4 regions of the Pseudoalteromonas sp. MM1 genome follow, and region 1 is predicted to be linked to each of the others. Evidence: predicted binding sites of a transcription regulator. Region 1 holds the regulator's gene; each other region holds the start of a gene.
The links. The regulator sigma-54, encoded in region 1, starts transcription at its own class of promoters, with help from an activator protein. The targets are predictions, from matches to a motif close to GTTGGCACGNNNNTNGNNT.

Region 1 (3,169 bases):
TACAGCCGACCGACTCGAAGTACACAAACGTGAAAACTTAGGAGATAACAAACAACTCCTTATCGCCACTGGCAGCCCTGCCTACTTCGAAGAAAAACAAGATGATGGTACAGTAATGAGTGCCAGTGCAAACGAAGTACGTTACGACGTAGCAAAGCGTTTTTTAACACTTGTTGGGGATGCCGAAGTTGCGCAGGCCGGTCAAAAAATTAATGCTAAAAGTATTACCTACGATATGCAGCAGCAGCTTATTAGCGCAGAAAAAGACGAAAACTCAACGGATCGTGTCCACACAATATTAGTGCCAGTAGAAGCAAAAATTAAAGAAAAAACAGGTAACGAAGGTCAACCATGAGCACCTTAAAAGCAGAACTATTAGCAAAAAGCTATAAAGGCCGCCAAGTTGTAAAAAATGTAGGCCTTGAGGTAGAAGCCGGTAGCATTGTTGGCTTATTGGGGCCTAATGGCGCAGGTAAAACCACTACCTTTTACATGATTGTAGGGTTAGTACCAAGCGACAAAGGTAAAATATCTATTGATGATAACGATATTACGTTATTGCCTATGCATAGCCGTGCTCGCTTAGGCATAGGCTATTTACCACAAGAGTCATCAATATTTAGAAAGCTAACAGTTTATCAAAACCTAATGGCTATTTTAGAAACGCGTAAAGAGCTAAATAAAGCCGCGCGAGAAGAAACGCTCAATAACTTACTTGATGAATTTAGTATTCAGCACATTCGTGATAGCCAAGGTATGGCGCTTTCTGGCGGCGAACGCCGCCGTGTAGAGATTGCCAGAGCACTGGCTGCAAACCCAAAATTTATTTTATTGGATGAGCCTTTTGCTGGTGTTGATCCGATTTCAGTGTTAGATATAAAGAAAATAATTGAACATCTTAAAAACCGTGGCATTGGCGTATTAATTACCGATCACAATGTAAGAGAAACCCTTGATGTTTGTGAAAAAGCCTACATTGTTTCTCATGGGGAGCTAATTGCATCTGGCACTCCAGAACACGTATTAAATGACAAAACTGTACGCGATGTTTATTTAGGCGAGCAATTTAGGCTGTAACATTTAAGCCACACCTACAAGCATCTGCTAATATTAATTATAACAACATAAAAGGATTGTTAGAGATACATGAGGCAATCATTACAGCTGCGCATGGGCCAGCAACTTACAATGACTCCACAATTGCAACAAGCGATTCGCTTGCTGCAGCTCAGTACATTGGATCTCCAGCAAGAAATACAAGAAGCACTTGATAGCAACCCGCTATTGGAAGTAGAAGAACAGGATTACACGGAAGAGTCGGCTGGAAAAAATGAGCAAAAAGCTGATGCGGATGATATAACCGTAAGCGCATCTTCTGACGATACAACCAGCGAGTACGAGCAAGACAGTGGCGAAGCTTTAAATAAAGACACCGTTAGCGATGATATGGCAATGGATGTAACTTGGGATGAGTACATGAGCGCAGCCCCAGCTGCATCCTCAGGCCCAATGCCAGAAGATGAGTCTATTTATCAGGGCGCCTCTACTGAAACACTACATGAGTATTTAATGTGGCAGCTTCAGCTTACTCCTTTTAGCCCAACTGACGAAGCAATTGCTATAGCCATTGTAGAAGCTGTCGATGACTCGGGTATTTTAACGCTAAGTTGCGAAGAAATTTTAGAAAGCTTCAACCAAGAAAACGATGACGAAGTTGAAGTTGAACTTGATGAAATAGAAGCCGTTTTAAAGCGTATTCAGTTATTTGACCCTGTCGGTATAGCCGCGCGCAGTTTGCAAGAGTGCTTGTGTATTCAGCTAAACCAGTTTGATAAAGACACCCCTTTTATAGAACAAACTAAAATGATCTTAACCGATCACATTGATCTATTAGCGGCACGCGACTATCGTACATTAATGAAAAAGACTAAGCTTAAAGAAGACGAGCTTAAAGAGGTTATGACCCTCATACATACCCTCAACCCAAAACCTGCAGACACAATAGTAAGGGAAGAGTCTGAGTATGTAATACCGGATGTGTCGGTAAAAAAAATAAAAGGCCGCTGGGTGGTAGAACTAAACCCAGATAGCATGCCAAAAATACGCGTGAATAGTCAGTACGCGGCTATGTCACGTACCGTAAAATCAAGCGGTGATAGCCAATTTATTCGCTCTCACTTACAAGAAGCTAAATGGTTTATTAAAAGCCTTGAAAGCAGAAACGACACGCTGCTAAAAGTAACTAATTGTATTGTAAAACAGCAACAAGCATTTTTTGAACATGGCCCTGAAGCCATGAAGCCGATGGTTTTAAACGATGTTGCTGAAATGGTAGAAATGCATGAATCGACAATTTCGCGTGTAACTACGCAAAAATATATGCATACGCCACGTGGTATTTTTGAGCTTAAGTATTTTTTCTCAAGCCACGTAAGCACTGAAAATGGCGGCGAGTGTTCGTCAACCGCAATACGTGCCCTAATTAAAAAGCTAATTGCCGCGGAAAACTCTGCTAAACCATTGAGTGATAGTAAAATTGCGGATATATTAGCAGAGCAAGGAATTAAAGTAGCTAGACGCACAATAGCAAAATACCGTGAATCGCTAGCTATTCCACCGTCAAATCAGAGAAAGAGTTTGATATAAGACGTAAAAAACAAAGAGGAAATGCTTATGCAACTAAACCTAACTGGTCGTCACGTAGAAGTAACTGATTCACTTAGAGACTATGTAAATAATAAATTTGCAAAGCTAGAAAGGCACTCAGATCATATTAGTAATGTGCATGTCATTCTCGATGTAGAAAAACTCAACCAAAAAGCAGAAGCGACTATTCATGTAAGTGGCGCAGATTTATTTGCCTCAACAGAGCACCAAGATATGTATGCCGCTATAGACTCGTTGATTGACAAGCTCGATCGTCAAGTCATAAAACATAAAGAGAAGCTTGCTAGACACTAATATTATGAAATTAAGTACATTAGTATGCCAGGACTGCAGCAAAGCTGCGGTCCTTTTTAGTAGTAAAAAAAGAATTTTAGAGTTTATCAGTGAGCTGGCTCATGAAAAGCTTCCTTATTTACCACAACAAGATATTCTTAATGCACTGGCAAGCAGAGAAAAACTAGGCAGTACGGGCATAGGCCGAGGTATCGCCATTCCGCACGGT
Region 2 (3,169 bases), on a different replicon from region 1:
GAGTTTGCACCGCAAAGCTAATAGCTTCATCCTCAGGAAACGCCGACAGCGCATTGATAGATAAACAGCCGTTAGGCGCAAATTCCACCATCCACGCTTTTAGCTGTTCAAACATATGCAAAACCGCCTCAGCACCCGGTGCAGGCGCATCTTTAAGTAAAAAATTAATATAGCGATTATGGCGATACTCAAGCGCAGCAATGATCATTGCCTGCTTTGACGGGTAATATTTATAAAGGGTGCGCAAACTAACGCCACTGAGTTTTTGCAGCTTTGCCACGCTTGGCTCGGCAAAACCATGTTGACTAAAAGCCACCTCAAGCGCAGCAGCTATTTCTTGTTTTAGCATAGTGTTTAACCCATGTAGAATGAATGCTACACTCCATGGTAGAGCATTCATTCTACATGTCAACCAATACAAATTTATAGACAATAAAATTTGCGAAAAGCCAAGGATAGTTATTAGTAATAACTATCTTTGAATCTGGCGTGGGTGCCAGTGTTATTTTTGGTGGTGTTATGATTATTCTATAAATGGTTTTCATAGTTATTTACTAGAATAATAACTGTGACACCCATCTTAAATTAACAAACTAGGTTTTCGCTTTATACAACTATTCAAATGGGCGTCAAGGTTATTTTCCATCAATAATCAATTGTTTTATTTTGTGGGCTTTTTCAAAGTGATCTAATTTATGGGTGTGTATCCACCAAGTTGCGGCTTGCATGAGCAGCTCTGGGTTGTCGTTTTTATTTGCAAAAAAAGCATAAAAAGAAAGCCCTACATTTTCGCCTTTGGCTGCTATTTTTTTATCGCACACAGCAACAATTTTTGCTCTTAACGCTTTATTCATTGCTTTACCTTTAGTTAAAAAGCCCATTTAAAAAATGAGCCAGCGTTTGCAAAATACTCCTATCTAACACGCCATGATTCTCAAGCGCTTTATTAGGTACATTTACGTTTGCAGCTTTGCATTCATTGTTAAATGACTCATTTTTATGTGTTTGCGTTTCGTATGCAATATCAGCTTGCTCCATACACTTTGCAGAGCCCGCATAAGGCTTTGCCGCACAGCCAGTTAGAAATATACACAGTAAGAATACAGTTAAAAACAATTTCATAATCAATCCTATTTTACGCACCCTTCAGTTTTAAATTATAGCTGCAAGTTTGCTCACTTAGTCGGCTATCAAAATAAGTAAATCAATAAAAAACACTGCAACTTCATCAAAAAAGTATCCTCTTTAGCATCCTTTTTTATTTGAGCGCTCATACATTCATTGTAAACCTCTGGGCTTGTTTGGCTGCCATTTAACCCAGTCATTCCCGCTTCTTCCCTGCATAAACTACTTCCATAATGCGGCGCTGTACTACATGCACTTAATAATGCGCAAAGTAACAATGTTGTAATCGAGATTTTTATGCTCATCCTTAAACTGTCCTCTAAGCTATCCCTTAAACTGTCCCTTACACTAAAGCATCAATAGGGTAATGTATTTAAATTGTACCTATATAGTATCACTACTTTATCACTTCAAATAAAAATGCAGCCAGCAAATAATTGTAAGGTTCTGTAGATCTAAAGCCTGAAAATATTGCATAAGCGTGCTTGTAAAACTTACAGGCCGCATACTCCCACGAACAAATAAAAAATATAAGTTAATTAAATACAACAAGTTAAAAAATGGCACTTAGCTTGCTTTAACATTTGTAAGCTATTAAAGAGCAAGTAAAGGATTAGTTATGAATATATTTGAAGCGCTACGTCACGATCACGATAAACAACGTAAATTGGTAGATGCACTTATTCAAACTCACGGCGATACAACTGAGCGCCATAAGCTAATGGGCGAGCTTAAAACCCAATTAGAAGATCACGCTAAATTTGAAGAGCGCTATTTTTATAACCCGCTTATGTTTGATGATTTAACGCATGAAAAAGCTCGCCACAGCGTTGCAGAGCACCACGAAATAGACGAATTGATTGAACAACTTGAAGATACCAAAATGAGCTCATCTGCCTGGTTAGTTGCGGCTAAAAAGCTGCATCATTTGGTGCATCATCATTTAAGTGAAGAAGAACATGAGGTATTTCAGTTAGCGGGTAAAGCTTTAACCGAAGGTCAAAAAGAGAGCCTAGCTGATCAGTATAACGATGCAATGCATTAGAACCGACATCCATACACTCCCCTGTGTACTTATTGGTTATAAGCCGTATGGCTTATAACCATTTTTTTGCTTTAAATAAAATTATTTAACAGTAAGTTTTACGTCTTGGTCACGTAATAGGTAAAGTGCAAAACACGCTGCCCACATTGGCCACGCTGTAAAAAATAGTAAGTTATTAAAGCCATCAATATACTGGTTGTAAGATGAAAGTGTAGAAAGACCGTGCATTACAAAAATTACGCCATAAGTAAGGCGTTTTTTAATACCTGCCACAAAGGCCAACACTAAAATAAGTTGTAATCCACCCAGCACATAAGCAACAACATCAGTAGAGCCGCTAATTCCATAAAAATGCTCAAAAATACGTGCGCTATGCCCAGGATTAACAAACTTATCAAACGTCCACATAATCATTACAATAAATACGCCTAAACGTAGTGAAAAAAGCGACCATTGCAGACGATTTTGAAAATCAGTACCTGTTGTACCAGTCATAAAATTTCCTTAAAACTAAATAATTTAATGTTGAAACTAGCAAGACCGCTGTTAAGCAATTTTATTTCACAAAAAACAAAAATATTTTCAGTCATTTACCTGTCCAATTTCAGCATTAATTTCGTATAGTAATTTTTATAATTAAAAGTTTGCCTCTATGCTAAGCTTTTAACGTTTCGTTCTAAAAAACAAAAAGAATTAATATTCACTGAAAGTTATTTACAAAGCTACAGGTCTTTATTGCCACATTCACACTAACTAAAATGAGAACCCTTTTGAAACATTCATATTTGGCACTTTTTATAGCCGCTTCACTCACAACTAATTTTTATGCTCATGCGGCAGAACCTGCAAGCAATACCGATTCGATTGAACGTATTGAAGTGGCAGGCCAAACTATTAAATCTCAAGGGCTTTCTGTAAAAGATGCTACTATTAACGGCCCCTTCGGCGACAACCTAGCACTGCAAGATATAGCCCGCTCGGTCACGCCTATTTCAAGCG
Region 3 (3,169 bases), 120 kb from region 1:
GTTATCCCGCTATTTATCTGTCGCTATAAATGCCAAATACCAATCCGCTTAGTTAAGTAAATCTATTTTGAGGATAGATAAGCGTGTTGATAGCTAGGCAACAAATTCGTTATTTAGTTGCTCTCGGCAATTGCTCCTGCATTGCTCTACCCTCTGCATCCATGCAGTCGTAAATGAGCATTTTTTAATGCAGATAGCGACACGTTTAGCCCCTAAAAATGATTAAGTATTATTGCAGGTTGGTATAACAACTTAACACGATTGGTATAGTAAGCTCAGTACATCATTATTCTACGCAGACTTATTACGCTAAAAATTCGCACGAATAAAAGAATTTAATTAACTTAAGTATAAAAAATAAAAACTTTTGAACTTGAAGAAGATAGTGTAAAAGTGGTGGCCCCTCCCAGACTCGAACTGGGGACCTAACGATTATGAGTCGTGTGCTCTAACCAACTGAGCTAAGGGGCCAACTTTGTATAACTACGAAGTAGTTAATTTTTGAAGCGTTTAGCCACTGAGCGACTAAAGCGGGTTGCAGTATAAAAAGTTTTTTAAGGCTTGTCACTAGCAAAAACCTTTATTTTAACAATCAGTAAGCTGACTGCTTAAATAGTAATCTTTTTGCATGCAAATAGGCAGGAAATAGCGGGAAAATAAACGCAGAAGTATGCAAGCCGCTTTTTTAAATTTAATAATTACAAAAAAGTGGCCGGCTCAAATTAGCCACGCCAAACATTATTTTTTAGCAATAATGTAAATAGCATGAATTAAACCGGGGAAGTAACCCAGTAAAGTTAGTAAAATATTTAGCCAAAAGTGCATACCTAAACCAACTTGCAAAAACACGCCTAGTGGTGGCAGTAAAATCGACAATATAATACGAATAATATCCATGATGTAACTCCTTTAAAATAACAAGCAAAAAGCCCAGCTAGGCTGGGCTTTTTAGTATAGTGTATTATTCGGCAACGATAGTTAGTTCATCTACCACGTCACGAACATCTTCAGCATTTTTAGCAATTTTTACTGCTAACTGCTTTTCGGCTTCTGTTTCAACAGAACCTTTAAGTTTTACTATACCGTTGTCGGTATCAACGTCGATATCTGTACCGTCAACTTCTGAGTCAAATAAGAAACGTGTTGTAATTACCGTGGTGATTTTAGCGTCAGTTAAGTCGTTATCGTCATCACCCATAGTGTCACGATCTTTGTCGTCCATATCCATGTTTTTCACAACCGTTAGGTTGTTTTCTACATCAGATACGCCATCTAGACTAATTACAAGTTCTTCAGCTAGCTCTTTATCAAGGTCGCTGTTTACTTTACCTGTAAGTACTACCTTGCCATTTTTTACATCAGTGTTAATGTCAAAGTTGTTTAGATTAGTGTTCATAAGAAGCACTGTTTCTGCCTTACCATCAATCCAAGCATCTTTACTTTCATTTTCCCACGTGCCCGCTTGAGCACCCATAGCTGTAGTACCTAGAACTAAAGCCGCAATCATAGATTTGTTGAATGTTTTCATAATCTTTCTCCTTTTGATTAAAGACATTTTTATATATGCGAGCTTCAGGCCAACTTTATTTACACTTTAAATTCATGAAGTTAGCTATTTTGTTAGGTGTAAATAAAAATACCTTCGAGTAAACATTTACCGGCTATTAGGTAAAACTTTCTTAAGTGGTGAAAATAACGATTATATTGCTGTTTTGGTTAATCTATCGTTAATATAATAAACTAAACATTATCATGAAAATAATAAGCCATTGATATATAAGATTTTAATTTTTGGTACACCGCTTGCTTTACACAGCAGTAACTCATATTAAAAGGATTATTCCCATGCCTGTAAAAATTGAAGACCGCCCAATAGAGCAAGTTCGCGAGCAAGTGATAGATCAACTTATTTATAACTACAGCCATGGCGTTATCTCAGCCGAGGCCTTTGAAAGGCGCTTAGACAGTGCCATGGAAGCAACCGATAACACCGCGTTACTTAATTTAATAGAGGATTTAACCCTTACTACTGATACCCAGTACACTGCCCAAAAGCAAACTCAGTTTGCCCCAAATTACAGTGCCCAACAAGCGGATGAAGAAAGCTTAACACTACGAAGTATTTTAGGCTCGAGCGAGCGTAGCGGCCAATGGGTGGTCCCTAAAGATATTTACATTCAAAACTATATGGGATCAATTGTGCTTGATTTTACCGATGCTATATTTACCCATCAACATGTCACTATTCACGTTAGCTGTTATTTAGGTAGCGAAGAAATTTATGTACCAGAACACGTTAATGTAGTGTCTAAAATGTTTTGCATAATGGGCAGCTTTGAAAATAAAACAGTGTCGCTCAATAAGCGCCAAGGCCCTACAATCAGCCTTGAGGGTAAAACTGTTTTAGGTTCGGTGGAAGTAAAAGTTAAACGTACCATTAAAGAAAAATTTGTCAGTTTTGCTAATGATTTAAAGGCCCAGTTTGGGGTAAATAATAAGTAATATGCGTAAAACATAATGTGTAGAAAAACTATATTGTTTGCTTTTCTACACATATGTTTAACGGCTACTTTATAAATCGTTATTACGCTCGCTAGGAATGTCACTCATATACTGCACAAACTCAACTTCGAACCCTGCTGGGTCTAAGTAATATACATTTTTTCTAAACGGGTTTTCTGCGCCCTCTTTATCAACGTTAAACCCTGCGTGCTTTAAGCGCTTTACAACCGCATCTAGGTTATTTGTTACGTAAGCAAAATGCGCAAGCCCTACTTGGTGCCCTGTCAAATCTCTGTTTTTATGCTCACCATTATCACTTATTGCAATATAGTGGTTATCGTCGCCAAAATGTACCCAGCGCTTAGGTTTGCCATACCAAGTATTGTTTCCTTGACTTCTAATTGACCAGTAAGGGAAGGCAGCTTGATAAAATGTAAGCATGGTATCTATGTCGTTTACTACCAAATGTACGTGTTCTAATTTCATTATTAATTACCTTAGTTGATTGCTTAAAAACAAGATAAAACCTCAAGCTAACTTTAGGTAAAGGATTTTTTTTATTTAACCTGAACTCTGGTTAAGAGACTTACTAACATAATGAATTATTGTGATATTTAAATTTACTTTCTCTAGCCAGAAATTTTCAATGAAAACAAGGCGAATTTAA
Region 4 (3,169 bases), 460 kb from region 1:
TTGCACAGCAATTTCATCAAGGGTCACTGCAATTTACTAATAACTCATTAGACTTAGCGATTACTGGCGAAGGGTATTTTGCAATGACCGATGATATTTCGTCGCAAGATTTAACCTATACTCGTGCAGGTGCATTTAAGCTTAACCAAGATAACTTTATGGTTGATGCTAAAGGCAATTATTTACAAGCCTTTCCAGTAGACTCATCTACAGGTGATACCACATCAGTTAGTTTAAGTACTACAAACCCGATTCAAATTCCTGACTCGTCTGGTTCACCTCGCGCTACAGAGAACGTATTTTTATCGTTTAACTTAGATGCAACAGCTGATGCAACAGGCCTCGATTTTGATCCGACATCTAATGGCACCTATAACTCATCAACGTCTACAACAGTTTATGACTCATTAGGTGAACCACATATTCTGCAATACTTTTTTGTAAAAGAAGAAGATGCTGCCTCCGGTGGTACTGATAATAGCTGGGAAGTCTACGCCACACTTGATGGCAAGGTAATAGACGGTGCATCTGGTGCAGAGCAAACAACTACGCCATATACACCGATTACTACACTTGGTTTTGATTCTAGCGGTTTACCTGCCACAACGGGTGGTGTAGCAAATACTAACGCGACTACATTTGATGAAATTAATTTACCGGCAGGTGCAGGTACTGGTTTATCGTCAATGCTTGATAACGGCGCAACCTTCCCAAGTACAGGGATTGAGCTAAACTGGCGCGATGAAAACAATACCGCAGGGCGTATTCCTACTCAGTATTCAAGTGGTTTTGAAGTAAAAGCACTTGACCAAGATGGCTCTACAGTGGGTCGTTTAGCGGGTATTGATATTGGCACAGATGGTAAAATTGTCGCCTCTTACAGTAATGGTGATTCAACCTACTTAGGCCAAGTTGCTATGGTACGCTTTCCAAACTCTCAAGGCTTATCACAAGTAGGTGATACCAGTTGGAAGCAAAGTATTGACTCTGGTGAGCCAGTAGCCGGTGAAGCAGGCTCGGGTACTTTTGGTAGTATTAACTCATCTGCGCTTGAGCAATCAAATACCAACTTAACAAACGAATTAGTTGATTTGATTACCGCTCAACGCAACTACCAAGCAAACTCACGAGCGCTTGAAGTTAACTCAACAATTCAGCAAAGTATTTTGCAGATTCGATAAGTTAATCTTATTTTTGGTTAAAATTCTAAGGCTGCATTTTTGCAGCCTTTTTTGTAGCTGAGTGGCTAAAATTAGCGGAGCTGAACCGCTCACCACCTTCCTAATATTGCGTCAAATTTAATCTGGCATCTATTTTGCATTTATCAACTCAGAGATTTTTTATGTGAGTCGATGTTATGGACAAAATGGTCTACATTGCAGCCTCTGGCGCTAAGCAAAGCCTACAAGGGCTTGCACTTAAAGCCAATAATTTGGCAAACGCAAACACCACAGGCTTTAAAGCTGACTTTGCACAAGCGCGCTCTATGCAAGCATTTGGCGAGGGCTTACCAACACGCGTGTTTTCAATGCAAGAGCGACCAGGTTCTAACATGACCTCTGGCGGCATAATCGAAACAGGGCGAGATTTAGATATTGCCATGAGCGATAACGCCTGGCTTGCCGTTCAAGATGACTCAGGAAATGAAGCATACACAAAAGTAGGTACGCTGAACATTACTGCTCAAGGCATGTTAGTAACGAGCCACGGTCGTCAAGTTATTGGCGAAGGTGGCCCCGTAATTCTACCTGTTCCTATTGAAAAAATAAGCTTTAGTGAAGATGGTGCCATACAGGTTCGCCCCCAAGGCGCACCAGCCAATTTTTTAGAAGAAGTAGATACGCTACGTGTTGTTGAAGGAAACAGCAGGCAGCTTGAAAAAGGCAACGATGGCTTATTTAGACCAGTACTTGGGCAAGCCGTCGATACTTCTGCAAATGTAAAAGTGTTAAGTGGTGCACTGGAAATGTCTAACGTTAATCCAGTTCACGAAATGGTCGATATGATCAACCACCAACGTCAATTTGAGTTACAAGTAAAACTAATGAAAACAGCTGAAGAGATTGACGAACGTCAAGATCAGTTGATGCGCATAGTTTAACTTTAAAATGAGGGCATACTTATGAATCCTGCATTGTGGATAAGTAAAACAGGGCTAGACGCTCAACAAACTGATATTTCAGTTATTTCAAATAACTTGGCGAATGCCAGTACCGTAGGTTACAAAAAAAGCCGCGCTATTTTTGAAGATTTATTGTATCAAAACATCAACCAACCTGGCGGGCGTTCTTCACAAGATACTGAGTTGCCGTCTGGCTTAATGCTAGGTGCTGGTGCAAAAGTAGTTGCTAACCAAAAAGAGTTTACGCAAGGTAATATGCTCACCACCGAAAACTCACTCGACTGGATGATCTCTGGCGAAGGTTTTTTTGAAGTGTTGCAGCCTGATGGCAATATTGCTTATTCACGTAATGGGCAATTTACTACCGATGAAGACGGCCGCATTGTTACCTCAGGTGCGGGTTTTGTGGTTCAGCCCGAAATGAACGTACCGGATGATGCGCAATCAATCACTGTTTCGCAAGATGGCGAGGTATCTGTACGTGTAGCAGGGCAAGCCGATAATGTGGTGATTGGCCAGCTAACAATTAGTGACTTTATTAATCCATCGGGTCTTGAGCCAATTGGTCAAAACCTTTACACCGAAACCGCTGTTAGTGGTGCGCCTGTACAAGGCAATCCGGGTGTAGAGGGCTTAGGTACTATTATTCAGGGCTCGCTTGAAACATCAAACGTTAATGTAACGGAAGAGTTGGTAAACCTTATCGAAACTCAACGTGTGTACGAAATGAACTCAAAAGTAATCTCGGCCGTTGACGAAATGATGAGCTACATCAATCAACAGTTATAACCGTGCACAAGGGGATAGTTATGCGTAATGTTATTTTATTTGCAGCAGGCAGCTTATTTTTAACTGGCTGTGTTTCTACGCAAAATAGTGAAGTGGTTCAAGATGACCCATACTACGCACCCATGTACCCAGAGCCTGTAGCAGAGCCTGTTGTTGCAACGGGCTCGTTGTTTAACACCAATACATTTAATGATTTGTACTCAGACAAAAAAGCACTTAGAACAGGCGATATCATCACCGTTAAGCTTGAAGAGTCAA

Region 2: QUE46_RS17710 (hemerythrin domain-containing protein) is a predicted target of sigma-54. The motif match lies at 1,685-1,703, and genes of this name have one in related genera.
Region 3: QUE46_RS14680 (BON domain-containing protein) is a predicted target of sigma-54. The motif match lies at 1,564-1,582, and genes of this name have one in related genera.
Region 4: QUE46_RS12190 (flagellar basal body rod protein FlgF) is a predicted target of sigma-54. The motif match lies at 1,303-1,321, and genes of this name have one in related genera.

The regions. Positions count from the first base shown of each region.
Region 1 is NZ_AP027922.1:3,130,494-3,133,662, forward strand. It holds gene lptA (lipopolysaccharide transport periplasmic protein LptA) at 1-355, shown strand, start outside; gene lptB (LPS export ABC transporter ATP-binding protein) at 352-1,077, shown strand; gene QUE46_RS14110 (RNA polymerase factor sigma-54) at 1,147-2,646, shown strand; gene hpf (ribosome hibernation promoting factor) at 2,674-2,961, shown strand; gene ptsN (PTS IIA-like nitrogen regulatory protein PtsN) at 2,966-3,169, shown strand, end outside.
Region 2 is NZ_AP027923.1:235,451-238,619, reverse strand. It holds gene QUE46_RS17725 (TetR/AcrR family transcriptional regulator) at 1-349, opposite strand, end outside; gene QUE46_RS17720 (DUF6500 family protein) at 636-854, opposite strand; gene QUE46_RS17715 (hypothetical protein) at 865-1,122, opposite strand; gene QUE46_RS17710 (hemerythrin domain-containing protein) at 1,745-2,170, shown strand; gene QUE46_RS17705 (hypothetical protein) at 2,252-2,665, opposite strand; gene QUE46_RS17700 (TonB-dependent siderophore receptor) at 2,941-3,169, shown strand, end outside.
Region 3 is NZ_AP027922.1:3,253,896-3,257,064, forward strand. It holds tRNA gene QUE46_RS14670 (tRNA-Ile) at 395-471, opposite strand; gene QUE46_RS14675 (YqaE/Pmp3 family membrane protein) at 739-897, opposite strand; gene QUE46_RS14680 (BON domain-containing protein) at 962-1,528, opposite strand; gene QUE46_RS14685 (LiaF domain-containing protein) at 1,846-2,502, shown strand; gene QUE46_RS14690 (VOC family protein) at 2,572-2,988, opposite strand.
Region 4 is NZ_AP027922.1:2,672,043-2,675,211, reverse strand. It holds gene flgE (flagellar hook protein FlgE) at 1-1,181, shown strand, start outside; gene QUE46_RS12190 (flagellar basal body rod protein FlgF) at 1,358-2,101, shown strand; gene flgG (flagellar basal-body rod protein FlgG) at 2,123-2,911, shown strand; gene flgH (flagellar basal body L-ring protein FlgH) at 2,932-3,169, shown strand, end outside.